One region of the Candidatus Symbiopectobacterium sp. genome, then DNA from elsewhere that is predicted to be linked to it. Evidence: predicted binding sites of a transcription regulator. Region 1 holds the regulator's gene; the other holds the start of a gene.
What was found. Region 1 encodes sigma-54, which starts transcription at its own class of promoters, with help from an activator protein. Its sites were predicted from a motif close to GTTGGCACANNTTTCGCTNT; they were not measured.
Positions count from the first base shown of each region.

Region 2: a site for sigma-54 is predicted at 5,930-5,949, ahead of glnA (glutamate--ammonia ligase). Genes of this name have one in related genera too.

Region 1 is NZ_JAHWCO010000526.1:862-19,701, reverse strand. It holds gene sspA (stringent starvation protein SspA) at 1-52, opposite strand, end outside; gene rpsI (30S ribosomal protein S9) at 407-799, opposite strand; gene rplM (50S ribosomal protein L13) at 815-1,243, opposite strand; gene zapE (cell division protein ZapE) at 1,493-2,644, opposite strand; gene zapG (Z-ring associated protein ZapG) at 2,880-3,284, shown strand; gene degQ (serine endoprotease DegQ) at 3,515-4,885, shown strand; gene degS (outer membrane-stress sensor serine endopeptidase DegS) at 4,988-6,082, shown strand; gene murA (UDP-N-acetylglucosamine 1-carboxyvinyltransferase) at 6,129-7,394, opposite strand; gene ibaG (BolA family iron metabolism protein IbaG) at 7,445-7,699, opposite strand; gene mlaB (lipid asymmetry maintenance protein MlaB) at 7,842-8,135, opposite strand; gene mlaC (phospholipid-binding protein MlaC) at 8,128-8,760, opposite strand; gene mlaD (outer membrane lipid asymmetry maintenance protein MlaD) at 8,777-9,343, opposite strand; gene mlaE (lipid asymmetry maintenance ABC transporter permease subunit MlaE) at 9,348-10,130, opposite strand; gene mlaF (phospholipid ABC transporter ATP-binding protein MlaF) at 10,138-10,950, opposite strand; partial or broken gene QZ506_RS15320 (calcium/sodium antiporter) at 11,255-12,225, shown strand; gene kdsD (arabinose-5-phosphate isomerase KdsD) at 12,277-13,263, shown strand; gene kdsC (3-deoxy-manno-octulosonate-8-phosphatase KdsC) at 13,330-13,896, shown strand; gene lptC (LPS export ABC transporter periplasmic protein LptC) at 13,993-14,559, shown strand; gene lptA (lipopolysaccharide ABC transporter substrate-binding protein LptA) at 14,540-15,118, shown strand; gene lptB (LPS export ABC transporter ATP-binding protein) at 15,122-15,847, shown strand; gene rpoN (RNA polymerase factor sigma-54) at 15,899-17,332, shown strand; gene hpf (ribosome hibernation promoting factor) at 17,356-17,643, shown strand; gene ptsN (PTS IIA-like nitrogen regulatory protein PtsN) at 17,734-18,207, shown strand; gene rapZ (RNase adapter RapZ) at 18,323-18,840, shown strand, end outside.
Region 2 is NZ_JAHWCO010000651.1:496-8,242, forward strand. It holds gene QZ506_RS18820 (AsmA family protein) at 1-1,499, shown strand, start outside; partial or broken gene fabY (fatty acid biosynthesis protein FabY) at 1,511-2,451, opposite strand; gene dtd (D-aminoacyl-tRNA deacylase) at 2,520-2,957, opposite strand; partial or broken gene yihX (glucose-1-phosphatase) at 3,026-3,663, opposite strand; gene typA (ribosome-dependent GTPase TypA) at 3,834-5,657, opposite strand; gene glnA (glutamate--ammonia ligase) at 6,029-7,438, shown strand; partial or broken gene QZ506_RS18850 (PAS domain-containing protein) at 7,677-7,747, shown strand, end outside.

The DNA.
Region 1 (18,840 bases):
ACTGACCAGAAAACAGCGTCATCACCGAACGTTTGTTGGCAGCGACGGCCATGAAAACCTCCAAGTTTATCGAGAAATACGACTAATAACTAAACGGCGCTATCCTGCATAGCCCGGAATCACTGTACGTGATTGTCCACAAGAAAAACGTCTGGCGGCATCAACATTCGGGAAAATTGCCGGCTGGCATACAGGCACAAAATCGGCGAGCAGTTTACCAGATTTTGTGCGTTCTGTGGCGAAAGAAGCGAAATTTCATTACTAACTATCAGAAAAGCAGGATTATTTTTTATCTGAAGAGATGAAATGCGGGCAGAATTAGCCCGATGAGACGAATGCAAGACAAAAAAAACCCGATGCGAGCACCGGGTTTTTTGCGTTGATTTGCAGCGATAAACGCCAGAAATTAACGTTTGGAGTACTGAGGACGGCGACGTGCTTTACGCAGACCGACTTTCTTACGTTCAACTTCACGCGCGTCACGGGTAACGAAGCCCGCTTTACGCAGTTCAGAACGCAGAGACTCATCGTACTCCATCAGCGCACGGGTGATACCATGACGAATGGCACCCGCTTGACCGGAAATACCACCACCTTTAACGGTGATGTACAGATCCAGTTTGCCAACCATGTCGACCAGTTCCAGCGGTTGACGAACTACCATGCGGGCAGTTTCGCGACCGAAGTACTGCTCCGGGCTGCGCTGGTTGATAACGATATTGCCGTTGCCCGGTTTGATGAACACGCGAGCGGCGGAGCTTTTGCGGCGACCAGTGCCGTAGTATTGATTTTCAGCCATTGCCTATAATCCCGATTAAATGTCCAGAACTTGCGGTTGCTGTGCCGCGTGGTTGTGCTCGTTACCTGCGTAAACTTTCAGTTTACGGTACATAGCACGACCCAGCGGGCCCTTCGGCAGCATGCCTTTAACCGCGATTTCAATCACACGCTCAGGACGGCGGGCAATCATCTCTTCAAAGGTCGCTTGCTTGATACCACCGATGTGGCCGGTGTGGTGATAGTAAATCTTGTCGTTACGCTTGTTGCCGGTTACAGCAACTTTGTCAGCGTTCAGAACGATGATGTAATCACCAGTATCGACGTGCGGGGTGTATTCCGCTTTATGCTTACCGCGCAGACGGCGAGCCAGTTCAGTAGCCAAGCGGCCCAGAGTTTTACCGGTCGCGTCAACAACATACCAGTCGCGTTTGACGGTTTCTGGTTTAGCTGTAAAAGTTTTCATTAAAAGCTTACCCAATTTAAGTTACACGTTGGTGAACACCCAACCGCTTCAATAAATTCAGAAATAAAGTGTCGAGGTTCACACGGCATCTAGTCCAGCAAACCTACCCCTTCGAATAGCCATGCCGGCGCGATTAACGTTCCGGGGAAAAAAACGTTGTTGCAACGTGGGGTCGCAAGATTATAGAGAAGTCGATAACAAAGATCGACCTCTTTTCCACCAAAGCACAATAAATTCCCCGTTGTCTGATCAGGCAAGGTGAGGCTTGCTCAAATATTCTTCACTTTGCATCTCTTGCAACCGCGACAGGCAGCGCTGGTATTCGAATTTCAGGTGCTCGCCTTGATACAGCGCGAACATCGAGGTTTGTGCCGCGATCACCAGTTTGACCCGCCGCTCATAAAACTCATCCACCAATGCCAGAAAGCGGCGCGCCGCATTCTCCTCTTTGCTCCCCATCACCGTCACATTGTGCAGCAGTACCGTGTGGTAGAGGCGCGATAGCGCAATATAGTCATTCTGGCTGCGCGCATCGAGACACAGCGTGGCAAAATCGATGGCCAGTACCCCATCGCCCGCACTGAGCGTCGGCATCGGTCGATGGTTGATCTCCAGTACTGGTCCTGGCGTAGATAATGCCATGCCAGACAAGCGCGAGAACATCTGACGCATCTCAGCATCGGTTTCCTGCGACAGCGGCGTCAGATAGAGATGCGCCTGCGTTAGCGTGCGCAAGCGATAATCGATACCGGCATCAACATTGCGCACCTCGCAATACTGCTTGATCAGATCGATAGCTGGCAAAAAACGACTGCGTTGCAGGCCGTTGCGATAGAGGTTATCCGGAGGAATGTTGGACGTGACCACCAATGTGACGCCACGGGCGAACAACGCACGTAACAGTTCCGCCAGCAGCATGGCATCGGTGATATCCGTAACGAAAAACTCATCAAAACAGAGTACATCAGCCTGCGCCTTGAACCCATCGGCCACCTGCTCCAGCGGGTTCGGTTGCCCCTGTAGCTGGTTCAGTTCTTCGTGCACGCGCAGCATAAAGCGATGGAAATGCAACTGCAGCTTACGCTCTATGGGTAGACTCTGGAAAAACAGATCCATCAGCCAAGTTTTGCCGCGCCCAACCCCTCCCCACATATAAAGTCCCTGCACCGGTACCATCGACGTTTTATCCGCCAGCCCCAGCCAGTGCCGCCAGCGGGTAAAACGGCCATCGGATGCGGGAGTCGTCTGCGATGTTTCGCGCGCTTGCAAGGCCTGATAAATGTCATGCAGCGCGGTTACCGTTTGCAGTTGTACCTCATCAGGCTGATACTCGCCCGTCGCTACTGCCTGCTGATAGTGCGCCAGTGGCCCAGCAAGCGGCAGCGTTGTCGGTTGTATCATCACGGGTTCTCCCTTCATCCGTCATTTTCCGAAAAAAAGTTAGTCGTGTTTTATCGCCCGTTAACGGCGATTAGCTCCGCGATCATCGCATTTTTTCATGATATCACCTGAAATAGATCCCAATTACCTTACAGCGTCGCGTTTCGGGACTCCACTCGGGCGGCGTTAGCGGTTATAGTGGCTATTATGAAGTGAAAAAACCCTACGGGACAACGACGTCGAAAGAGGTGTCTTTATGACTTGGGAGTATACGCTAATAGGATTAGTTGTCGGCATCATCATCGGTGCTGTCGCCATGCGCTTTGGCAACTCTAAACTGCGGCAACAACAAGCGCTGCAAAGCGAGCTTGAAAAGAGCAAAACCGAACTGGAGACCTACCGTAGGGAGTTGGTGGGCCATTTTGCCCACAGCGCCGAGTTGTTGGACAACATGGCAAAAGATTACCGTCAGTTGTACCAGCATATGGCAAAAAGCTCTAGCAACCTGCTGCCAGATTTGCCGATGCAGGATAACCCGTTTCGCTACCGCTTAACCAAGGCGGAAGCAGACAACGATCAGGCACCGGTGGGCATGCCGCCGCGCGATTATTCAGACGGCGCGTCCGGACTGCTGCGCGGTGAGCGCCCGCTGCGCAAATAAGCATTTTGCACCCTACTGCGTGAAGGACAAGATCCTTCACGCAGCCTACATCCCCACGCTCCCTTCCCTGCACAATTTGACGATAGTTACATTTCCTTGACGAAAGAACAGTGAACTTTACACTTTATTCGCTGGTCGACTCTTCACCAGCCGTTTAAGTTTATATATCATCATGTTATTCATAATCGACATTCTGTCGATGGTTCGCAGGTTGTGAGAGATAAAGTCAAATGAAGAAAAAATCATTATTATTCAGCGCACTGGCAGTAAGCATTAGCCTTGCATTGTCATCGCTTCCTGCCGCACAAGCCGCCCTGCCCGCCGTGGTGGAAGGTCAACAGTTACCCAGTCTGGCACCGATGTTGGAAAAGGTGTTGCCTGCGGTGGTCAGTGTGCATGTGGAAGGCACACAAACTAAGCGCCAACGCGTACCGGAAGAGTTTAAATTTTTCTTTGGCCCGAATGCCCCCTCAGGCAAGCAGAACAGCCGCCCGTTTGAAGGCCTCGGTTCAGGCGTGATTATCGATGCTGCCAAAGGGTATGTACTCACCAATAACCATGTCGTCAACAACGCCGATAAAATTCGTGTGCAGTTGAATGATGGTCGGGAATATGATGCCAAACTGCTGGGTCGCGATGAGCAAAGCGATATCGCTCTGCTGCAACTGAATGATGCCAAGAATCTGCAAGAAGTTAAAATGGCGGACTCTGACCAACTGCGCGTCGGAGATTTCGCCGTCGCCGTGGGTAACCCGTTCGGTCTGGGCCAAACGGCCACCTCGGGTATTATCTCCGCGCTGGGTCGCAGCGGCCTAAATCTGGAAGGGTTAGAAAACTTTATCCAGACCGATGCCTCTATTAACCGTGGTAACTCTGGCGGCGCGCTGGTTAACCTCAACGGTAAGCTGATTGGGATCAACACCGCGATCCTGGCACCGGGCGGCGGTAACATCGGTATCGGGTTTGCCATTCCCAGCAACATGGCGCAAAACCTGGCGCAGCAACTTATCGAGTTCGGTGAAGTGAAACGCGGTCTGTTAGGCATCAAAGGCAGCGAAATGACCGCAGACATGGCGAAAGCCTTCAATGTGGAAGCGCAACGTGGTGCCTTCGTCAGCGAGGTATTGCCAAAATCCGCGGCCGCCAAGGAGGGTATCAAGGCAGGTGATGTGCTGACATCACTGGACGGCAAACCGATCAACAGCTTTGCTGAACTGCGTGCCAAAATCGGCACCACCGCGCCCGGTAAAACGGTAAAAATTGGCCTGCTGCGTGAAGGAAAACCGCTGGAACTCTCCGTGGTTCTCGATAATAACAGCTCTGCCGCCACCAGCGCCGAGAGCCTGTCTCCGGCCTTGCAGGGCGCATCGCTTGCCAATGGCCAGGCGAAGGATGGCAGCAAAGGGGTACAAATCGAAGACGTCACCAAAGACACACCGGCAGCACAGGTGGGCTTGCAGAAAGGCGATATCATTGTCGGCGTTAACCGTGAACGGGTAGAAAACATCACCCAACTGCGCAAAATTCTGGAAAGCAAACCCAGCGTGCTGGCGCTGAACGTGGTGCGTGGCGAAGAAACGATTTACCTGCTGCTACTCTAATACAATATATTGTATCAATACTATAAAATCGGACACGGTACATGCCGTGTCCGGTAAACTCATGTTATCCTCCGGTTACCTATCCACTTCTCTGTACGTTTTATGCTCGCAAAACTCTTTCGCTCCGCCATTATTGGCGCGATCGTTGCGGGAATTCTGCTCGCGATCATGCCGTTGCTACGGTCAAATACCACACTGTTTTCCCGCTCACCCAGTATCCAGAGTGAGGATGTGCCGCTTAGCTACAATCAGGCCGTTCGCCGCGCAGCGCCTGCGGTGGTTAACGTCTATAGCCGAGAATCAAGCAGCGAGAACAACGGGGAACTGAATATTCGCCTGCTCGGATCTGGCGTGATCATGAGTGAAAAGGGCTACGTGCTGACCAATAATCACGTGATAAACAATATCGCGCAGTTGGTTATCTCGTTACAGGATGGCCGCGTCTATGAGGCCAGCGTGATTGGCACCGACAAGCTGACCGATCTGGCGGTGGTGAAAGTGGAAGCCGCCAACCTACCGGTTATCACCATCAACGAAAAACGCACGGCGCACATCGGTGATGTGGTGCTGGCTATCGGCAACCCTTACAACCTGGGGCAAACCGTTACTCAGGGCATTATCAGCGCCACCGGCCGCGTGGGGTTGAGTTTGATGGACGGCTCCGGTTCCAGCTTTGGCGGGCGTCAGAATTTCTTGCAAACCGATGCCTCCATCAACCACGGTAACTCTGGCGGTGCGTTGGTCAACACGCTGGGTGAACTGGTCGGCATCAATACACTGACCTTTGATAAAGGAAGCGACGGAGAAACGCCGGAGGGCATTGGCTTCGCCATTCCGGTAGCGCTGGCGACCAAGGTTATGGGAAAACTGATTCGTGATGGTCGTGTGATTCGCGGCTATATCGGCATTAACGGCGCGCAGGCGGAAGGATTGTCACCCAATAGCACACTGGACGGCAATAAACGGTTGCAAGGCGTGATCGTGATGAATGTCGAACCCGGTGGTCCGGCGGATAAAGGCGGCATGAAAAAAGGTGACGTGTTGCTAACCATGAACGGCAAGCCCGCCGTCTCAGTTATCGAAACCATGGATCAGGTGGCTGAAATTCGCCCCGGTACCGCCGTTCCAGTAGCCATTCGCCGTGGCGGCCAGGGGATGACGCTGTCGGTGACGATTCAGGAGTTTCCTGAGAGCTAACGTTACCAGTATGAGCAGCACCGCGGCTGCTCATACTGAAACGGGATTACGCGTCGTTGCCACTCACACGTTCGATGTTCGCACCCAGCCCACGCATTTTATCTTCAATGCGTTCGTAGCCGCGATCGATGTGATAGATACGATCAACGAGGGTTGTACCTTCCGCGATACACCCCGCCAGCACCAGACTGGCTGATGCACGCAGATCGGTCGCCATCACCTGAGCGCCAGAAAGCGTATCAACGCCGTGGCAGATCACGGTGTTACTCTCAATCTCTGCCTGCGCGCCCATACGAATCAGTTCCGGTACGTGCATAAAGCGGTTTTCAAAGATGGTTTCGGTGATAACACCGGTGCCTTCTGCCACCAGATTCAGCAGGCTAAACTGCGCTTGCATATCGGTCGGGAAGCCGGGATGCGGAGAGGTACGCACGGTAACCGCTTTCGGGCGTTTTCCATGCATATCCAGGCTGATCCAGTCCTCACCCACTTCGATATCTGCGCCTGCATCACGCAATTTTGCCAGCACGGCATCCAGCGTATCCGGACGCGTGTTGCGGCACACAATGCTGCCACGAGAGACCGCAGCGGCCACCAGGAACGTACCGGTTTCGATACGATCCGGCAGCACACGGTAAACGCCGCCACCCAGATGCTCGACGCCTTCGATAACGATCTTGTCGCTGCCGGCGCCAGTGATTTTGGCACCCATTGCGTTCAGGAAGCCCGCCGTATCAACAATTTCCGGCTCGCGCGAGGCGTTTTCGATAATGGTGGTGCCTTCCGCCAGCGTTGCCGCCGTCATGATGGTGACAGTTGCACCAACGCTGACTTTATCCATGACGAGATGCGCGCCCTGTAAACGCCCGTCAACCGTGGCTTTGACATATCCCTCTTCCAGCACGATCTTGGCACCCAACTGCCCCAATCCGGTAATGTGCAGATCGACCGGACGTGCGCCAATCGCGCAACCGCCAGGCAGTGAAACCTGCCCCTGACCGAAACGCGCGACCAGCGGCCCCAACGCCCAGATAGAAGCGCGCATGGTTTTCACCAGATCGTAAGGCGCGCAAAATACGTTAACGTCGCGGGCATCCACATGCACCGAACCGTTGCGCGTCACGTGAGCACCTAACTGGCTAAGCAGCTTCATCGTGGTATCGATATCACGCAGCTTGGGAACATTTTGGATTTCTACTGGCGCTTCCGCCAACAGGGCAGCGAACAGGATGGGCAGGGCGGCATTTTTCGCCCCGGAGATAGTGACTTCACCAGTGAGCCGGGTAGGACCCTGCACACGAAATTTGTCCATAGTTAAGGTTCTCAGTTTGCTAAAAGTATTCTAGGGCGCACTGCTCTCGCTTAAAAGCCGTTAAGCTTGCGATCTCGCTGCCATTCTTCCGGTGTATAGGCCTTGATGGAAAGCGCATGAATGCGGTTATCCGCAATGTACTCCATCAAGGGCGCGTATACGGTCTGCTGCTGTTCGACACGACGCATACCAGCAAAAATATCCCCCACGGCGACGACCTGAAAGTGGCTGCCATCGTCCGTTACGTGGACTTCTTGCAGTGCGAGTGCCTTCATCAGCACCTCTTCGATCTCGTTATTTTCCATCGCTCTCAATTCTGTATTCAGGGGGAGGATTATCAGCCGTGTATCTTAGATGAATACGCCGTTTTCTTAAACAAAGAAATCCCTCTTGGCGTAAGCTAAGAGGGATGTTTTCATCTATACGCGGTAAAGGTAAAGAAAAAAATCAAACGACAGGGATAATATCGTTGAGGTTATACAGCGCAATCAGCGTTTTTACCCGCTCACTGGCACCAGAAATCATGAAGGATGGCGTTGAACGGGTCTGCTGTTGATAGAGATGCACCAACAGCGCCAACCCCGCGGAATCCACTCGCTCCAGCGCTGCAATATCCAGCGCCTGCTTGCCCTTCAATAAGGTCTCACGCTGCTGCCAAAACTGCAGCAAGGAATCGCGATCCAAATCGCCGGACAGCGCCAGCGTCGAGTCTTGCGACGTCCAGCGCAGTGCCTCAGCCATTCTTCTGCTCCAGCGTAATCGGCTGACGAGCGGAAGCTTCCAACTGCTTGGTTAACCCATCAACACCCTGTTGACGCAAAATAGCTGCCCATTCGTTTTGCTTGGTGGTGATCATGCTCACCCCTTCAGCAATCATGTCGTAAGCCTGCCAGTTACCGGTCTGGCTGTTTTTACGCCATTGAAAATCCAAACGCACCGGTGGGCGTCCACCGTTATCGATAATGGTCACACGGATAGGAATGATATCAGCGCTGCCCAGCGGCTGTTCCGGCGCAATCTGGTAGTTCTGTCCATGATACAGCGCCAGCGCCTGACCGTAGGCTTGCGCTAAATAGGCTTCGAACGCCTTGAAATAGGCATCACGCTGCGCCGGCGTCGCTTCTTTGTAGTAGCGGCCCAGCACCAGCGCCCCTGCATAGCGAATCTGAACATACGGCAGCAGCTCTTCTTGCACGATTTGACGCAAGTAGTTCGGATCCTGCTTGATGCGTGGTTGTTCCGTTTTCAGACGCGTAAATGTCTTCTCCGCCGCATCGTTCATCAAACGATAAGGATTGGTTTGATCCGCCGCGCTGGCGAGAGGTGCCACGACCAGCAGTGCCACCATCAGTAAACGTTTTAACATGCAGATGTCCTCTTGATTATTGTGCTACGCCCGGCGCAGGAGCAGACGGCGCTGGCGTCAATGCCGGTTCGTTTTGCGGCACAGATTCCGTTTTTCCCGTATTGTCGGCGCTATCTCCCCCGCTCTTATAGAGGAATTGTCCGATTAAGTCTTCCAGCACCATGGCAGATTTGGTGTCCTGAATCACACCGCCATCGGCGAGGATCTTGGTGCCCATTTCTTCATCTTCGAAGCCGATATTCAGCGCCAGATACTGTTCGCCCAACAGCCCGGAGGTGCGGATCGCCAGCGAACTGGTGTCAGGAATATGGTCGTACCTGCGTTGGATATCCATGGCAACGCGCGGCAAATAGGTTTTGGTATCCAACGAAATATCAGCAACGCGACCAATCACCACGCCACCGACTTTTATCGGAGAACGCGCTTTCAGGCCGCCGATATTGTCAAAAGTGGCATACAACCGGTAGGTTTGTTCGCTGCCGATAGACTTCACGTCGGCGACTTTCAAACAGAGAAAAATAATGGCGCCCAAGGCGATCAACAGGAATACGCCAACCCAGATTTCACTTCGCTTTGTTTGCATCGACTCAGTTCCCAAACATCAGTGCTGTCAGCACAAAATCCAATCCCAATACCGCCAATGACGAATGCACTACCGTGCGCGTCGTCGCCCGGCTGATCCCCTCAGAGGTTGGGATCGCATCATAGCCGTTGAACAACGCAATCCAGGTCACGGTAATCGCAAATACCACACTTTTGATCACACAGTTCAGCAGATCCTTGCGCCACTCGACGGCGCCCTGCATCGCTGACCAAAAGAAGCCATCATCGATGCCCTTCCAACTCACCCCAACCAACGCGCCGCCCCAGATGCCGACCGCCACGAAGATGATCGTCAACATCGGCATGCTGATAAGTCCCGCCCAGAAGCGGGGGGCCACCACGCGCCGCAGCGGGTCTACCGCCATCATCCCCATACTGGAGAGCTGTTCAGTGGCTTTCATCAGGCCGATTTCCGCTGTCAGGGCCGAGCCAGCGCGGCCAGCAAACAACAGCGCGGTGACCACCGGCCCCAGTTCGCGCAGCAAAGAGAGCGCCACCATCATGCCCAAACTGGCCTCGGCGTTGTAGGTGGTCAGCACGATATACCCTTGCAGCCCCAACACCATACCGATAAAGAGGCCAGACACCAGGATGATCAACAGTGACTGAACCCCAACGCTGTGCAGTTGCTTGAGCAACAGCGGGCCTTGCTTGCGCAGTTCGGGACGGCCCACCAGCGCATTAAACAACATGAACCCGGCACGACCAAAGGCAGCACAGGACCGGATTCCCTGACGTCCCAACGACGCCAATGCTTCTCGTAGCATGAATTGATTAACTCCCGGAGCCTAACAGGCTGGTTTTGTAGTCACCAGCAGGAAAGCGAAATGGCGCGGGACCATCGGCAATGCCGTCAATAAATTGCCGTACCCGAGGATCGGTATTCGCACGCAGCGCCTCCACCGAGCCGTGCGCAACGATATGCTGATCCGCCACGATGTAGGCATAATCCGCGATGCTCAGCACTTCCGGCACGTCATGGGAGACCACAACGCAGGTGATACCCAGCGCATGGTTCAGTTCATCGATAAGCTTAACCAACACGCCCATGGTGATCGGATCCTGACCGACAAAGGGTTCGTCGAACATGATCATCTGTGGATCAAGCGCGATGGCACGGGCCAGTGCGGCACGGCGAGCCATCCCTCCAGAAAGCTCTGAAGGCATCAGATTAGCCGCACCGCGTAACCCGACCGCTTCCAGTTTCATCAGCACCGTGCTGCGTAACAGCGTTTCGGGCAGTTGGGTGTGTTCCCGCAGTGGCCAAGCCACGTTCTCAAACACCGTAAGATCGGTGAACAACGCGCCAGATTGGAACAACATGCTCATCTTCTTACGCACGTCATACAATCGGGAACGGGAGAGCGTTGGTATATTCTCTCCGTCAAACCAGATCTCGCCGCTGTCCGGTTGAAGCTGACCGCCAATCAGGCGCAGCAATGTGGTTTTACCGATACCGGAGGGCCCCATGATAGCGGTGACTTTCCCTTTGGGTACGGTTAACGAAACATCGGTGAAAATGGGCCTCTCGCCACGCGAAAAATTGAGCCCACGAATTTCAACCAGATGAGTAGCATCTTGGTTCATGCGATCTTTTCCTTCACTCACTCCCCTTGACGATCGTCGCTGTTATACGTCCATGACGTGCAACAACCGTTGCATTTCCTATCAAGCTTAACGGCAGGTTTCAGGCAAAGCACGAGTTTTACAAAATATTACCGACAATTCTTACCGAAAAGGGCGGGTTCTGGCTGCCATAGGTTTTACTTTTTCTGCCCAGACAGTCAAAATTACCCCTCTACGATGCAACGCAATTTTTGCTCGACATTCGTCCGCGCACCGCTTCATTGCCTTATGAGCCGGTGATTATACCCGAATATAAGGACGCTGCATGCTTTTTGCGATAGTTCTGCTGGTTATTGGCCTGTTTCTCTTGGTTTATGGTGCTGACCGTTTGGTTTATGGCGCAGCCGTTCTTGCCCGTGTGTGGGGCGTTTCTCCTTTGATTATCGGCGTGATGATTGTTGGCATCGGCACGTCACTGCCAGAATTGGCTGTGTCGGTAACAGCGGGTCTGAACCAGCAAATGGACATGGAGGTCGGTAACGTGTTGGGTTTGAATATCGCCAATATCATGCTAATCCTCGGCAGTGCTGCCCTGATTCGCCCCTTAACCTTTCGCTCCGATCTGCTGCGGCGTGAGCTGCTCCCCATGCTGTTGATCACGCTGTTCAGCGGCGGTGTGCTTTACAATGGCTATATCAGTCGGCTTGATGGCGCATGCTGCTCGCGGCGGCGGGTGCCTGGATCGTGCTAATGCTGCGCATGGCGCGTCAGGCGCAACAGAACGGCAGTGACAGGCTGACACGCGAACAATTGGCGGAGCTGCCGCAGGCACAGGCTGACGGTAACCAGACGGTTGCCGTCCTCTGGTTGCTGCTGGGATTGATTATTTTGCCGATGGCGGCGCGTATCGTGATTGACAATGCAACGGTGATTGCACGTCATTTCGCCCTTGATGAGTTGACCATCGGGCTGACAGTGCTGGCGATTGGCACCAGCCTGCCGGAACTGGCTACCGCCATCGTCGGCACGCTGAAAAAAGAGGATGATATCGCGCTGGGTAACCTGATTGGGTCGAACGTCTTCAATCTGGTTATCGTGCTTGGTGTTCCGGCACTGCTGTCACCCTGCGCGGTGAACCCACTGGCATTTCAACGCGATTACGGCGTGATGCTGGGAGCGAGCCTGCTGCTGACGCTGCTCTGTCTGCGCAAAAAGCGCTCTATCGGACAAGGTGCTGGCGCGCTGTTACTGTGTATGTTTATTGCTTACCTTGCAACGCTGTTTTTGCTGTACTAGCGGCGCACGACCCGTTTTCTTGGAAAACTCAAATAGTCAGGATTAACCGTTATGTCCAACGTTGAACAACAGCCCGATTTCGATTTTCAACAGGCAGGCCGACATGTGCTCGCCATCGAACGCGACGGGTTGGCACATCTGGACCAGTATATCGATGACAACTTCACTCGCGCTTGTCGCACCATGTTCCATTGCCAGGGCAAAGTGGTGGTAATGGGAATGGGGAAATCCGGGCATATCGGGTGCAAGATGGCGGCGACCTTCGCCAGCACCGGCACCCCCTCGTTTTTTGTCCATCCCGGCGATGCCAGCCACGGTGACCTCGGCATGATCACCGCACAAGATATCGTGATCGCCATATCCAACTCGGGTGAGTCCAATGAAATTCTGGCACTGATCCCGGTGCTCAAACGTCTGGGCGTATTTCTGATTTGCATCACCAGCAATCCGGAAAGCACCATGGGTAAAGCCGCTGATATTCATCTCTGTGTCCATGTGCCACAGGAAGCCTGTCCGTTGGGGCTCGCTCCCACTTCCAGCACTACGGCCACACTGGTGATGGGCGATGCGCTTGCTGTTGCCTTGTTGCAGGCGCGGGGTTTCACCGCAGAAGATTTTGCCCTTTCTCACCCTGGCGGCGCACTGGGCCGCAAACTTTTGCTGCGCGTTGCGGATATCATGCATACCGGAGACGAGATCCCCCACGTTACCCGAGACGCGTCGTTGCGTGATGCGCTGGTGGAGATCACCCGCAAGAGTTTCGGTATGACCGTGATTTGCGCGCCGGACATGATGATCGAAGGCATCTTCACCGACGGTGACCTGCGCCGCATCTTCGATATGCAGGTCAACCTCAATGATGCGCGTATCGCCGATCTGATGACCGCAGGCGGCATTCGGGTCACCCCCAATACGTTGGCGGTGGATGCGCTGAATCTGATGCAGTCGCGCCATATTACGTCGCTGCTGGTGACACAATCTGATCGACTGGTCGGTATTGTCCATATGCATGATATGCTGCGCGCTGGCGTGGTGTGATAGTCAACGGGATCGTCTTTCTGGCGCTCCCTAAAGAAAGAAGGGTGACATCAAGGAGATGTGTTTATGAATAACCCCCAAGCGCAAACCGCCACCTGCTACGGCCCCGTCGCGGATCGAGTATTGGAAAAGGCGCAAGCCATCAAATTGCTGATTTGTGATGTTGACGGTGTGCTCTCCGACGGCCTTATCTACATGGGCAATCAAGGGGAAGAACTGAAGGCGTTTAACGTACGCGATGGTTATGGTATTCGCTGTCTGCTAACGTCCGGCATTGAGGTCGCCATCATTACCGTGCGCTCTGCGCCGCTGGTGGAAGACCGCTGCCGCACGCTGGGTATCACCCATCTTTATCAGGGACAGTCAGATAAGGTTTTTGCCTTCCGTGAACTGTTAGATACACTGTCGCTTAACGCCGATCAGGTTGCCTATATTGGTGACGATTTGATTGACTGGCCGGTGATGGCACAGATAGGCCTTAGCGTCGCCGTGGCAGATGCACACCCTTTGCTGCTGCCCAAGGCAGACTACGTGACCAAAATTGCTGGTGGGCGCGGTGCGGTACGTGAACTGTGCGACCTTATCCTGCTGGCACAGGGTAAGCTGGACGACGCCAAAGTGCTATCGATATGAAGATATCGTCACGGCAAGGGTGCTATCGCCGCCCGCTTGTCGGGGTACAAGTTTGTTACGGCATGAGTTTGCGATGACCATGAGTACGTTTTTATTATGAATAAGACGAAGCGTTGGCTAACCGCGCTATTGGCGCTCATTGTATTGATTCTGATTGGCTGGAACCTGACGGATCAGGACAGCGCGCCACAAACGGAAACCCAGGATAATGCGGTGCCGACCTACACCAGCGATGAAACCACCACGCGCGTGTTTAACCCGCAGGGTGGTCTGAACTATCGACTCGTGGCGCAGAGAGTGGAGTATTTTAACGCGGAACAGCTCACCTGGTTTACCGCGCCTGTCGCTACGCTGTTTAACGAACAGGGTATCGCCACCTGGTCGGTGCAAGCTGACCGCTCCAAGCTGACCAAAGATAAAATGTTGTTCTTATACGGGCATGTGGAAGTCAACAGTCTGACCAATGACTCACAATTACGGCAGATAAAAACCGATAATGCGCAAGTTAACCTAGTGACACAGGACATCGCCTCCGATGATGAGGTGACACTGTACGGAGCCAGCTTCCTCTCTAATGGGATGAAAATGCGCGGTAATTTGCGTAACAAAACTGCCGAATTGATTGAAAAGGTAAAAACCTCTTATGAAATTCAACACCGATAATGCCTGGCCTCATGCGGCCATTGCCAGCGCCCTGTTAGCAGCAAGCCTGCCTACCCTTGCTGTGACAGGAGACACCAGTCAGCCGATTCACATTGATTCCGCTCATCAGTCATTGGACATGCAGGGCAATACCGTCACGTTTACCGGCAATGTTACGGTCAAACAAGGCACCATTGATGTGAAGGCCGATAAAGTCGTGGTCACGCGCACACAAGGATCGCAGGGCCAGGAAGTGATTGAAGCCTTTGGTAATCCGGTCACCTTCTACCAGATGCAAGACAATGGCAAGCCGGTGAAAGGCCGCGCACAGAAAGTGCGCCATGAACTGGCACAGGATAAGATCACGCTGACGGGTAACGCGTATCTGGAACAACTGGATAGCAACGTGAAAGGCGATCGCATCACCTATCTTGTGAAACAGCAACAGATGGAGGCGGTGGGTGATAAAGGCGGGCGAGTAACCACCGTGCTGGTGCCCTCACAGCTACAGGAAAAGAACGGCAAGGCCGCCGCTCCCTCGTCTCAAAAAGACAAGCAGCAACCACAGGCAACTGAATAACCTATGGCAATATTAATCGCAGAAAACCTGGCGAAGGCCTACAAGGGACGTCGCGTGGTCGAAAACGTAAGTTTAACGGTCAACTCCGGTGAAATCGTCGGGTTGCTCGGGCCGAATGGTGCGGGAAAAACCACGACATTTTATATGGTTGTCGGCATTGTCCAGCGCGATTCAGGGCGGATAGTGATTGATGATGAAGAGATAAGCTTGCTGCCTTTGCACGAACGCGCGCGCCGCGGCATCGGCTATTTGCCGCAGGAAGCCTCGATCTTTCGCCGTTTGAGCGTCTATGACAACCTGATGGCAGTCTTGCAGATTCGCAAAGACCTGACGCCGGAGCAGCAGGACGATCGCGCCAATGAGTTAATGGAAGAATTCCATATTATTCATTTACGCGATAGTCTGGGACAATCCTTGTCTGGCGGCGAACGTCGTCGCGTAGAGATCGCTCGCGCACTGGCGGCCAATCCCAAATTTATTTTGCTGGATGAACCCTTTGCCGGTGTCGATCCGATTTCAGTGCTCGACATAAAAAAAATCATTGAGCACCTGCGCGACAGCGGCCTGGGCGTGCTGATTACCGATCACAACGTGCGTGAAACGTTGGATGTGTGCGAACGCGCCTATATCGTCAGTCAGGGGCAGCTTATTTCCCACGGTTCACCCAGCGAAATCTTGGAGGATGAGCAGGTGAAACGCGTCTATCTGGGCGAAGGCTTCCGACTTTGATACTGTAACGTTTGCAATGGGCGCTCCATTTAAGGGAAAGTGACACGAGTTATGAAGCAAGGTTTGCAACTCAGGCTAAGTCAACAGCTGGCCATGACGCCACAACTTCAGCAGGCGATCCGTCTGCTTCAGTTGTCTACGCTTGAACTCCAGCAAGAGATCCAGCAAGCGCTGGAAAGCAACCCGTTGCTTGAACAAACCGATAGCCACGATGAAATCGATGCTCAGGAAACGAGCGACAGCGAATCACTGGATACGCGCGACGCCCTTGAGCAAAAAGATATGCCGGAAGAGCTGCCGCTGGACGCCACCTGGGATGAAATCTACTCTGCAGGCACGCCTTCGGGCACCGGCACCGATTACCGCGACGAAGAGCTGCCTGTCTATCAGGGTGAAACTACGCAAACCTTGCAGGATTACCTGATGTGGCAGGTAGAGTTGACGCCGTTTTCCAACACCGATGCGGCTATTGCTACGTCGATTGTCGATGCGGTGGACACCACAGGCTATCTGACCGTTCCGTTGGAAGACATTCTCGAGAGCATCGGCGACGATGACGTGACGATTGAGGAAGTGGAAGCGGTGTTAAAACGTGTGCAACGTTTTGACCCGGTCGGCGTGGCAGCGCGTGATTTGCGCGATTGCCTGCAAATCCAGCTGTCTCAGTTTGCCCCCGAAACCCCGTGGCTTGCGGAAGCCAAGCTTATCGTCAATGAATACCTCGATTTGCTGGCCAACCATGATTTTCGCACGCTGATCCGCGCTAGCCGTATTAAAGAGGATGCTCCGAAAGAGGCGCTGGCACTGATTCAGTCACTCGACCCGCGTCCGGGCCAATCGATCAATACCGGCGAGTCGGAGTATGTGATCCCCGACGTGCTGGTGCGCAAGCATCAAGACCGCTGGGTGGTGGAACTCAACACCGACAGCGTGCCGCGCCTGCAAGTCAACCAGCAGTATGCCGCACTCGGTCACAGCGCGCGTAACGACAGTGACAGCCAGTTTATCCGCAGCCACCTGCAAGAGGCACGCTGGCTGATAAAAAGTCTGGAGAGCCGCAACGACACGCTGCTTAAGGTCACGCGCTGCATTGTGGAACAACAGCAGGATTTCTTTGATAAAGGTGAAGAGTTTATGAAACCCATGGTGCTGGCGGATATCGCTCAGGCTGTGGATATGCATGAATCCACCATCTCACGCGTCACAACACAGAAATTTCTTCACAGCCCACGTGGCATTTTCGAACTAAAATATTTCTTCTCCAGCCATGTAAATACCGACAGCGGCGGTGAGGCATCATCCACCGCTATTCGGGCGCTGGTGAAAAAATTGATCGCGGCGGAAAACCCCGGCAAGCCCTTGAGCGATAGCAAGCTGACAACGCTGCTCTCCGATCAGGGGATCATTGTCGCGCGGCGTACCGTCGCAAAGTACCGAGAGTCTTTATCCATCCCGCCGTCAAACCAGCGTAAGCAGTTGGTTTGATTTCTACAGAGAAGGAAGACGCTATGCAGCTGAATATCACCGGACACCACATCGAGATCACACCCGCATTACGCGAGTTCGTTAACACAAAATTTGTCAAGCTGGAGCAATACTTTGATCGCATCAACCAGATCAACGTGGTGCTCAAGGTGGAGAAAGTGGAGCAAATTGCCGATGCTACTCTGTTCGTTAATGGCGGTGAGCTGCATGCCACATCCGAATCTGAAGACATGTATGCCGCCATCGACCTGTTGATCGACAAACTGGCGCGTCAGTTAAATAAACACAAGGACAAACTCAAACAGCACTGATCGTCATCTCCGCCTCCGGGCGCAGGGAATACGCCTCTGGCACAACGTCAGAGGCGTGAAGAGATGAGCGGGCCGTTAAGTGAACACACCATGAATAACGATCCCATTTTGCAACTCAGCGCGGTATTACGCCAAGAGTGCACCCGCAGCACCGTTCATTGCCAAAGCAAGAAACGGGCGTTGGAAATCATCAGCGAGTTGGCAGCCAGACAGCTAAACCTTCCGACTCCGCTGATCTTCGAGGCATTGCTGACGCGCGAGAGAATGGGCAGTACCGGTGTTGGCGGCGGTATCGCAATCCCCCACGGAAAACTCGATGATGATAACGCCTTGGGCGCCACCGGGGTCTTTATCCAGCTTGAACGGCCAATATCTTTTGATGCTATTGATAATCAAGGCGTAGACTTGCTTTTTGCCTTGCTGGTTCCCGCAGAACAATGTAAAACCCATCTACATACGCTGTCGCTTGTCGCCAAACGTCTGGCTGACAAAAGTGTGTGTCGGCGTTTACGGGCAGCACAGAGTGATGAAGAGCTTTACCAAATTATGATTGAAGGGGATTAATCCCCGGTAGAAAGCGAGCGACATTCAGACATTCGCGCTACGATGTGCGTCATACAGATGAATCACTCGGTCAGGGTGTAACAAAAGAAGGCTATAGCCGGAGGGGAGTCGTCGGATGGTGCTGATGATTGTCAGTGGTCGCTCAGGTTCAGGAAAATCTGTGGCCCTGCGCGCCCTGGAAGATATGGGCTTTTATTGCGTGGACAACCTGCCCGTGGTGTTGCTGCCGGAACTGGCAAACACGCTGGCACAACGTGATATCTCGGCAGCGGTCAGTATAGACGTGCGCAACATGCCAGAATCGCCGGAAATCTTCGAGCACGCCATGGATCAGTTGCCGCCCAGTTTTGCGCCGCAACTGCTGTTTCTGGATGCCGATCGTAATACGCTGATTCGCCGTTACAGCGACACGCGCCGTTTGCACCCCCTTTCCAGCAAAAATCTTTCGCTGGAAAGCGCCATCGATGAAGAGAACGACCTGCTGGAGCCGTTGCGTTCTCGTGCCGATCTGATCATCGATACCTCTGAAATGTCAGTGCATGAACTGGCGGAAATGCTGCGTACTCGGCTGTTGGGCAAACGCGAGCGTGAGCTGACCATGGTGTTCGAATCCTTTGGTTACAAGCACGGCAT
Region 2 (7,747 bases), on a different contig from region 1:
ATATCACCTTTGGCGTCAAAGGGCAGCCGTTGACCCTGGCGGCACGTAAAATATCCTTTGGTTTAAGCGCACGCCAACTTACAGAACCAAGCCACTTTGCCAGCTTGGAACTGGAAGGCGGTACCTTAAATCTGCTGCCTAGCAACAGCATTGCCGTTCCGTTCATGGCAGATGTGCTGCAATTGCGCACCATGGCGCTGCAATCGCAAGACGGTGATTGTTCGCTGAACGGGCAGCAAATTAACGGTGGCATCACCCCCTGGCAGCCAGAACAGGGGCATCTGCTCGGCACACAGGGTAATTTTCAACTCAGCGCTCGCTCGCTGCGCCTCAGTGACGTTCCCGCCAGCCAGGTGCTGATTCAGGGTGAAATCAACAACAACCAGCTCACGTTAACCAATTTTGGTGCAGACGTTGCGGGCGGTCAGTTAACCGGTAATGCCCGACGTGCAGAAGATGGCAGTTGGCAGGTGGATAACCTGCGCCTGAGCAATGTGCGTTTACAAACCACAAAATCGCTGGAAGATTTCTGGCAGCCTGTGGCCGAACTGCCTTCGGTAGCGGTTTCCCGCTTCGATATGGTGGATGCCCACATTGAAGGGCCCGGCTGGGCGTTTGGCGATCTCGACGTCACGTTGCAAAATATCACCTTCCGCCAGCACAGTTGGGAAAGCGACGACGGCACACTGTCGTTTAATGCCAGCGACATCGTCAACGGAAGCATGCACCTGATTGACCCTATTGTTAACCTTGCCGTTTCGCCGCAAGGGGTGGCTATCAAACAGTTTACAACCCGTTGGGAAGGCGGTTTGATGCGCACCGATGGCATGTGGACGCGCAATAACCACCGTCTGACCTTGAATGAAGTCGTGGTCGCTGGGATGGAGTATACCCTGCCCATGGACTGGCGTGAGCGCTGGCAGAAGACATTACCGGACTGGCTGAGCGATGTTGAGGTGAAGAAGTTCCGCGCTAACCGCAACCTGCTCATCGACATCAACCCGGATTTCCCGTTCCAGATCACCGCGCTGGATGGCTACGGCAATAATCTGTTGCTGGCGCGTCAGCACCAGTGGGGCGTTTGGCAGGGCACACTGAACCTGAACGCCAGCGATGCCACCTTCAACAAACTCGATGTGCGCCGCCCTTCTCTCGCGCTAAACGCCGGCGATGCGCAAATAGCCATTACCGAAATGAGTGCATTTACGCAACGTGGTCTGCTCGAGGCGCAGGCCACTATTGAGCAACAGCCAGGCCGCGCGTTCACACTGTCATTAACCGGGCGTTCAGTGCCGATGGATACTTTGACACACTGGGGCTGGCAAGCGTCTGAAACCCTTCCCAGCGCCGACAGCAATCTGCAACTGCGTTTAACGGGAAATCTGACCTCCAACACGCCGCTTAAACCGACGCTGAACGGTCTGTTACAGGGGACCACCAGTGATGGCACCTGCGTAAGGCAGCAGATTCAACACGGTGAAGTGAGCAGCGCGCACTAATGACCGTACCGCTACCCCGCTTCCGAGCCGCCTTGTTCCAAGGGATCGGCAGGCTGCGCGGGTAGCACGATATACACGCCTTCAAACACCGCACCGGCCTTATCATCGCCAAACAGCTCAACGTTCAGTTGCACGCGCGCTTTAAGCCCGCGCACCAGACGCGTAAGGTCGCCGCTCAGCGAGCCTAGACGGCCACTGAGCTGGTGCGGCCGGTAATCGGCGAGATTTAACGGATATGCGCATCGGCCAGAATGATGGTGCCCCACAGATGCCGTTCACGCAGCAATAACCAAATCAGTCCCCATCCCGTCAGCGTCGCCAATGAAAACAGGCTACCGGCAAACAGCGTATGGTGCGGATTCTGGTTGCCCGTTTCCGGCATGGTGGTGATAAATTTTTGCCCAGTGTATTGGTTGATTAGCACGCCCATTTTTTCACTGAGCGGGATATGGTCATACCAGGCTTGCTGCAACTGTGCGCACCAATCAGGACGATGCAGGATATCATCCAGTGAAGCAATGGGTTTGGTCATCAGATAATGACGCACGGGGGTGGTTTGCGGTGCGCTGATCTCCCCTTGCAGGGAAAAGCCCAGCTTGGTAAAGAACTCCACGGCATCTTCCCGCGCGCTGCATACCACGCGCTTGACGCCTTCCTGACGCGCGACGGACTCCAGCGTCATCGCTACCAGTGTGCCCAGCCCTTTGCACCGCACGCCGGGATGCACCGCCATAAAGCGAATGGCGGCTTCGTTATCTGCATTAATGGAGAGGCGTCCAATAGCCACCAACAGCCCTTGCTCATCCACCACGGTCTGATGGTGCGCCAGCACGTCATAGGCATCCCGTTCCGACCCTAGTGGCTGGTGTAATGGCTTACGCGGCATCTCCCAGCGGAATTGGTAGTAGGCATCCATATCTTCAGCGGTTTCAGGCACTCTCAGGTGATACATTGCCTCCTCCTTCCGATTGGCGGTGTTGCACATCGGTGACAACGGGCGCGCTGACGCGCACGGCATCGTCACACCTGAAGCCAGAACGTGACTGGCCCGTCGTTAACCAAGTAAACCTGCATATCTGCCGCGAAGCGGCCGGTTTGCGTGTGGGTGCCGTGTTCACGGCACTGGGCGGCAAAATATTGATACAGCCTGTCCGACTCTGCAGGTTCTGCGCCGCGGGAAAAGCTGGGCCGCATGCCTTTTTGCGTATCCGCCACCAGCGTGAACTGCGATACCACCAACACGCTGCCCCCGGTTTGCTGCACGTTAAGGTTCATCTTGCCCTGCTCATCGCTGAAAATGCGATAGCCGAGCACGCGCTCACACAGGCGCGTCGCCTTACGTTCATCATCCCCTTGCTCGACGCCTAACAGCACCAACAATCCGCCTGCGACCTCCCCAACAATGGCGTTGTCCACCGTCACACTGGCGCGGGTAACACGCTGAATTAACGCAATCATAAACGACAACTACTCCTGAACCACTGTTCTTTTAATCGATTTATTATCAAAAATGCCAACCGTTTTTATCACAGCTTACTCGCGTTAGCGACGGTATTGTGTGCAGGGGAAATGGGATGTTCGGCAAAAAACTGTGGCACCGTATCGCGATCGGTCACCAAAATGCTGCGGATCCACAACGCTTGCGCAGCGGCAATATTCTGCTCGTTATCATCGAAGAAGATCGTTTGCGCCGGGGTTGCCTGCTCTTGCGTCAGTACATACTGATAAATTCTCGCCTCCGGCTTACGCATCCCGATATCCTGTGACAGATAGGATAATCAGCAGCCTCGGCCACTTCTGGAAACAGGGCGGGCCAATGCGCGCAGTGCAGGCGATTGGTGTTAGACAAAATCACGGAGCGATGTCCTTGCTGGCGCAGCTGCTGCATCACATCCAGTACCTCAGGACGCAGCGCAACAAAAATGGCCTGCCAGCCCGCCGTAAACTGCTCGTAGCTCAGCAGCATACCCATTTCCTGACTCAGTCGGGCACCAAATTCTTCATCACTGATCTCACCGCGCTCATGCAGTTCAAAGGCTTCATCCATGGTAAAGCGCTCTTTCAGCGTGGCGGGTGGCACACCGCTCAGCTTACTCCACACGCCCAACACACGGTTGAAATCGATATCAATGACAACGTTACCCAAATCAAAGACATAAAGCATTTCGCCCTCCAGACGTTATGGTTGTTTTTTCACTGTAGCGGGAAATATGGCGGCTGAACAGGGAGGAACATAACTAAAACGTATACGAAATACTCACGGCGGGCAGGCGGGATTGGAAAAAGGCAGGGCGCCTGAAAGCGCCCTGGAACGGTTTTGTAAAGAGCGGCGGATTAGCCCTCTTTCGGCCCGCGGTTGGCGCGACGGCGATCGTTTTCGGTCAGGTGACGTTTACGCAGACGAATAGACTGCGGAGTCACTTCAACCAATTCATCGTCATCGATAAATTCCAACGCTTGCTCCAGCGACATTTTCACCGCTGGCACCAGCACGGTGGCTTCATCAGTACCGGAAGCACGCATGTTGGTCAGTTTTTTACCTGTCAGGCAGTTAACCGTCAGGTCATTGGAGCGGGTGTGAATACCGATGATCTGGCCTTCATACACTTCTGCACCGTGGCCCAGGAACAATTTGCCGCGTTCCTGCAAGCTGAACAGCGCATAGGCTACCGCTTTACCCTGACCGTTAGAGATCAGCACACCGTTCTGACGCTGGCCGATATCGCCCGGACGCACATCGTCGTAGTGGCTGAAGGTGGAGTACAGCAGGCCAGTACCGGAGGTCATGGTCATAAAGTCGGTACGGAAGCCAATCAATCCACGGCTTGGAATGATGTAATCCAGACGTGCACGGCCTTTACCGTCCGGGTTCATGTCACGCATTTCGCCTTTACGCAGGCCCAGCGCTTCCATGACGGAACCCTGATGCTGATCTTCGATATCAACGGTAACTTGTTCGAAGGGTTCCTGACGGCGACCATCGATGTCACGGAAGATAACTTTCGGGCGAGAAACTGCCAGTTCGAAACCTTCACGACGCATGTTTTCGATCAGCACTGACAGGTGCAGTTCGCCACGACCAGACACACGGAAGGTATCCGGGTCTTCGGTTTCTTCTACGCGCAGCGCAACGTTGTGTACCAGCTCTTTCTTCAGACGATCCAGAATCTGACGAGAGGTCACGAACTTGCCTTCTTCACCGCAGAACGGCGAGGTGTTAACCCCGAAAGACATGGTAACGGTCGGCTCATCCACCGACAGCGGCGGCAGAGCTTCAACGTTAGTGGTATCACAGATGGTGTCGGAGATGTTTAGTTCACCCAGACCGGTGATAGCGATGATATCGCCCGCCTCTGCGACGCTAGATTCGATACGTTGCAAGCCCAAATGGCCCAACACCTGACCCACTTTACCGTTACGGCGTTTACCTTCCGCATCGATAATCGTCACTTGCTGGTTCGGTTTAACGCGACCGCGTTTGATACGGCCGATACCGATAACACCCACATAGCTGTTGTAGTCCAGCTGTGAGATTTGCATTTGTAGCGGACCGTCCAGATCGACGTTCGGCGCTTCAACGTGTTTGACGATCGCTTCGAACAGCGGCGTCATGTCTTCCGCCATCTCTTCGTGATCCAAACCGGCGATACCCATCAACGCAGACGCGTAAACGATAGGGAAATCCAGTTGCTCGTCAGTAGCACCTAGGTTGACGAACAGATCGAACACCTGATCGACGACCCAGTCAGGGCGCGCGCCCGGACGGTCAACTTTGTTGATGACCACGATCGGTTTCAGGCCATAGGCAAAAGCTTTTTGGGTAACGAAACGGGTCTGGGGCATCGGGCCGTCCATTGCGTCTACCAGCAGCAGCACTGAATCGACCATGGACATTACACGCTCCACTTCACCACCGAAATCGGCGTGTCCTGGGGTGTCAACGATATTGATACGGTAATCTCTCCAGTTAATGGCGGTGTTTTTCGCCAGAATGGTGATACCGCGTTCTTTTTCCAGATCGTTGGAGTCCATAACGCGCTCAGTGGCGTCATTTCGTTCACCCAATGTTCCAGATTGTTGTAGCAGCTTGTCAACCAGGGTAGTTTTCCCATGGTCAACGTGCGCAATAATAGCAATGTTACGCAAATTCTCGATCACAGCTTTGCCTCAGGCATTTAGAAATAGCGCACTATTGTACACGGATTAAGCGAGGGACCAAACGAGATCACACTCCTAAGCGATAAACAACCCAGGGGTGCTTGCTTTGTGATCCCTTTCACGGTGCAACGGCGCAGAGAAAGTAAACAAACGCACACAAACAGTGCACTATTTTGGTGATTATGAACCATAATAGTGCAACGAACGCTAATGGTGCAGGCACTGCCTTCAATGAAAGCCTGAAAACAACGCCTCCCAACCCCATGCGTAGAGTTGGCATGATTTTAGCTTAAACCCTATTACGGTAACAAACATCATTCCATAACGATATTCGTTCCACGACGATAAATGACAAATCGGGAGATCCAAGTATGTCCGCAGAACATGTTTTGACGATGCTGAACGAGCACGAAGTTAAATTCGTCGACTTACGCTTTACCGATACCAAGGGTAAAGAGCAGCACGTCACCATTCCAGTTCACCAGGTTAGCCCTGACTTCTTCGAAGAAGGCAAAATGTTCGACGGCTCCTCCATTGGTGGCTGGAAAGGTATCAACGAATCCGACATGGTGCTGATGCCTGACGCAAGCACCGCTGTGCTGGACCCGTTCTATGAAGACACGACGCTGATTATTCGTTGTGACATTCTGGAACCGAACACCATGCAAGGTTACGATCGCGACCCGCGCTCCATCGCGAAACGCGCTGAAGAGTACCTGCGCTCCACCGGTATCGCGAATACCGTTCTGTTTGGACCAGAACCTGAATTCTTCCTGTTTGACGACATTCGTTTCGGCAGCAGCATCTCCGGCTCTCACGTTGCTATCGATGACATAGAAGGTTCCTGGAACTCCGGCACCAAATACGAAGGCGGCAACAAAGGCCACCGTCCGGCAGTGAAAGGCGGTTACTTCCCGGTTCCACCGGTTGACTCCGCACAAGACATCCGTTCTCAGATGTGCCAGGTGATGGAACAAATGGGTCTGGTTGTTGAAGCTCACCACCACGAAGTGGCAACGGCTGGTCAGAACGAAGTGGCAACCCGCTTCAACACCATGACCAAAAAAGCGGACGAAATTCAGATCTACAAATACGTTGTTCACAACGTAGCGCACGCTTACGGCAAAACGGCCACCTTTATGCCGAAACCGATGTTCGGTGACAACGGCTCTGGCATGCACTGCCATATGTCCCTGTCCAAAGGCGGCACCAACAAATTCTCCGGCAACAAATACGCTGGCCTGTCTGAAGAAGCGCTGTTCTACATCGGCGGTGTCATCAAACATGCTAAAGCGATCAACGCCCTGTCCAACCCGACCACCAACTCTTACAAGCGTTTGGTCCCGGGTTATGAAGCTCCGGTAATGCTGGCGTACTCCGCACGTAACCGTTCTGCTTCTATCCGTATCCCGTTCGTTTCCAGCCCGAAAGCTGCACGTATCGAAGTACGCTTCCCAGACCCGGCTGCTAACCCGTACCTGTGCTTCGCCGCACTGCTGATGGCTGGCCTGGATGGTATCAAGAACAAGATCCACCCTGGCGATGCCATGGACAAAAACCTGTACGATCTGCCGCCGGAAGAAGCGAATGAAATCCCACAGGTTGCAGGCTCTCTGGAAGAAGCACTGAACGCGCTGGACGCTGACCGTGCATTCCTGATGGCGGGCGGCGTGTTCACTGACGACGCTATCGATGCTTACATCGGTCTGCGCCGTGAAGAGAATGATCGCGTTCGCATGACTCCGCACCCGGTTGAGTTCGAGCTGTACTACAGCGTTTAATCAACGACTGCGTACCTATGATTTACCTCGGCGTGGTGGGCGTACTGAACCCTGCCATGACCGAGCATCAACAGAATTATAAGAATATTGTTTTTGTTGCCGTGGAAACTTTTCAGCCCATCTTCGGATGGGTTTTTTTCACCACCGTCCTTATTTCTTTATCATCAATATTGGCCGTTGCGACGTAACATCCATCATCTACACTACAATGCACCGCGAGGGTGCAGGAGTCTGCGTTATGACAACAGGCACACTGCACGATGCTGGGCAGATCCTCAATTCTTTGATCAATAGTATTTTATTGCTGGA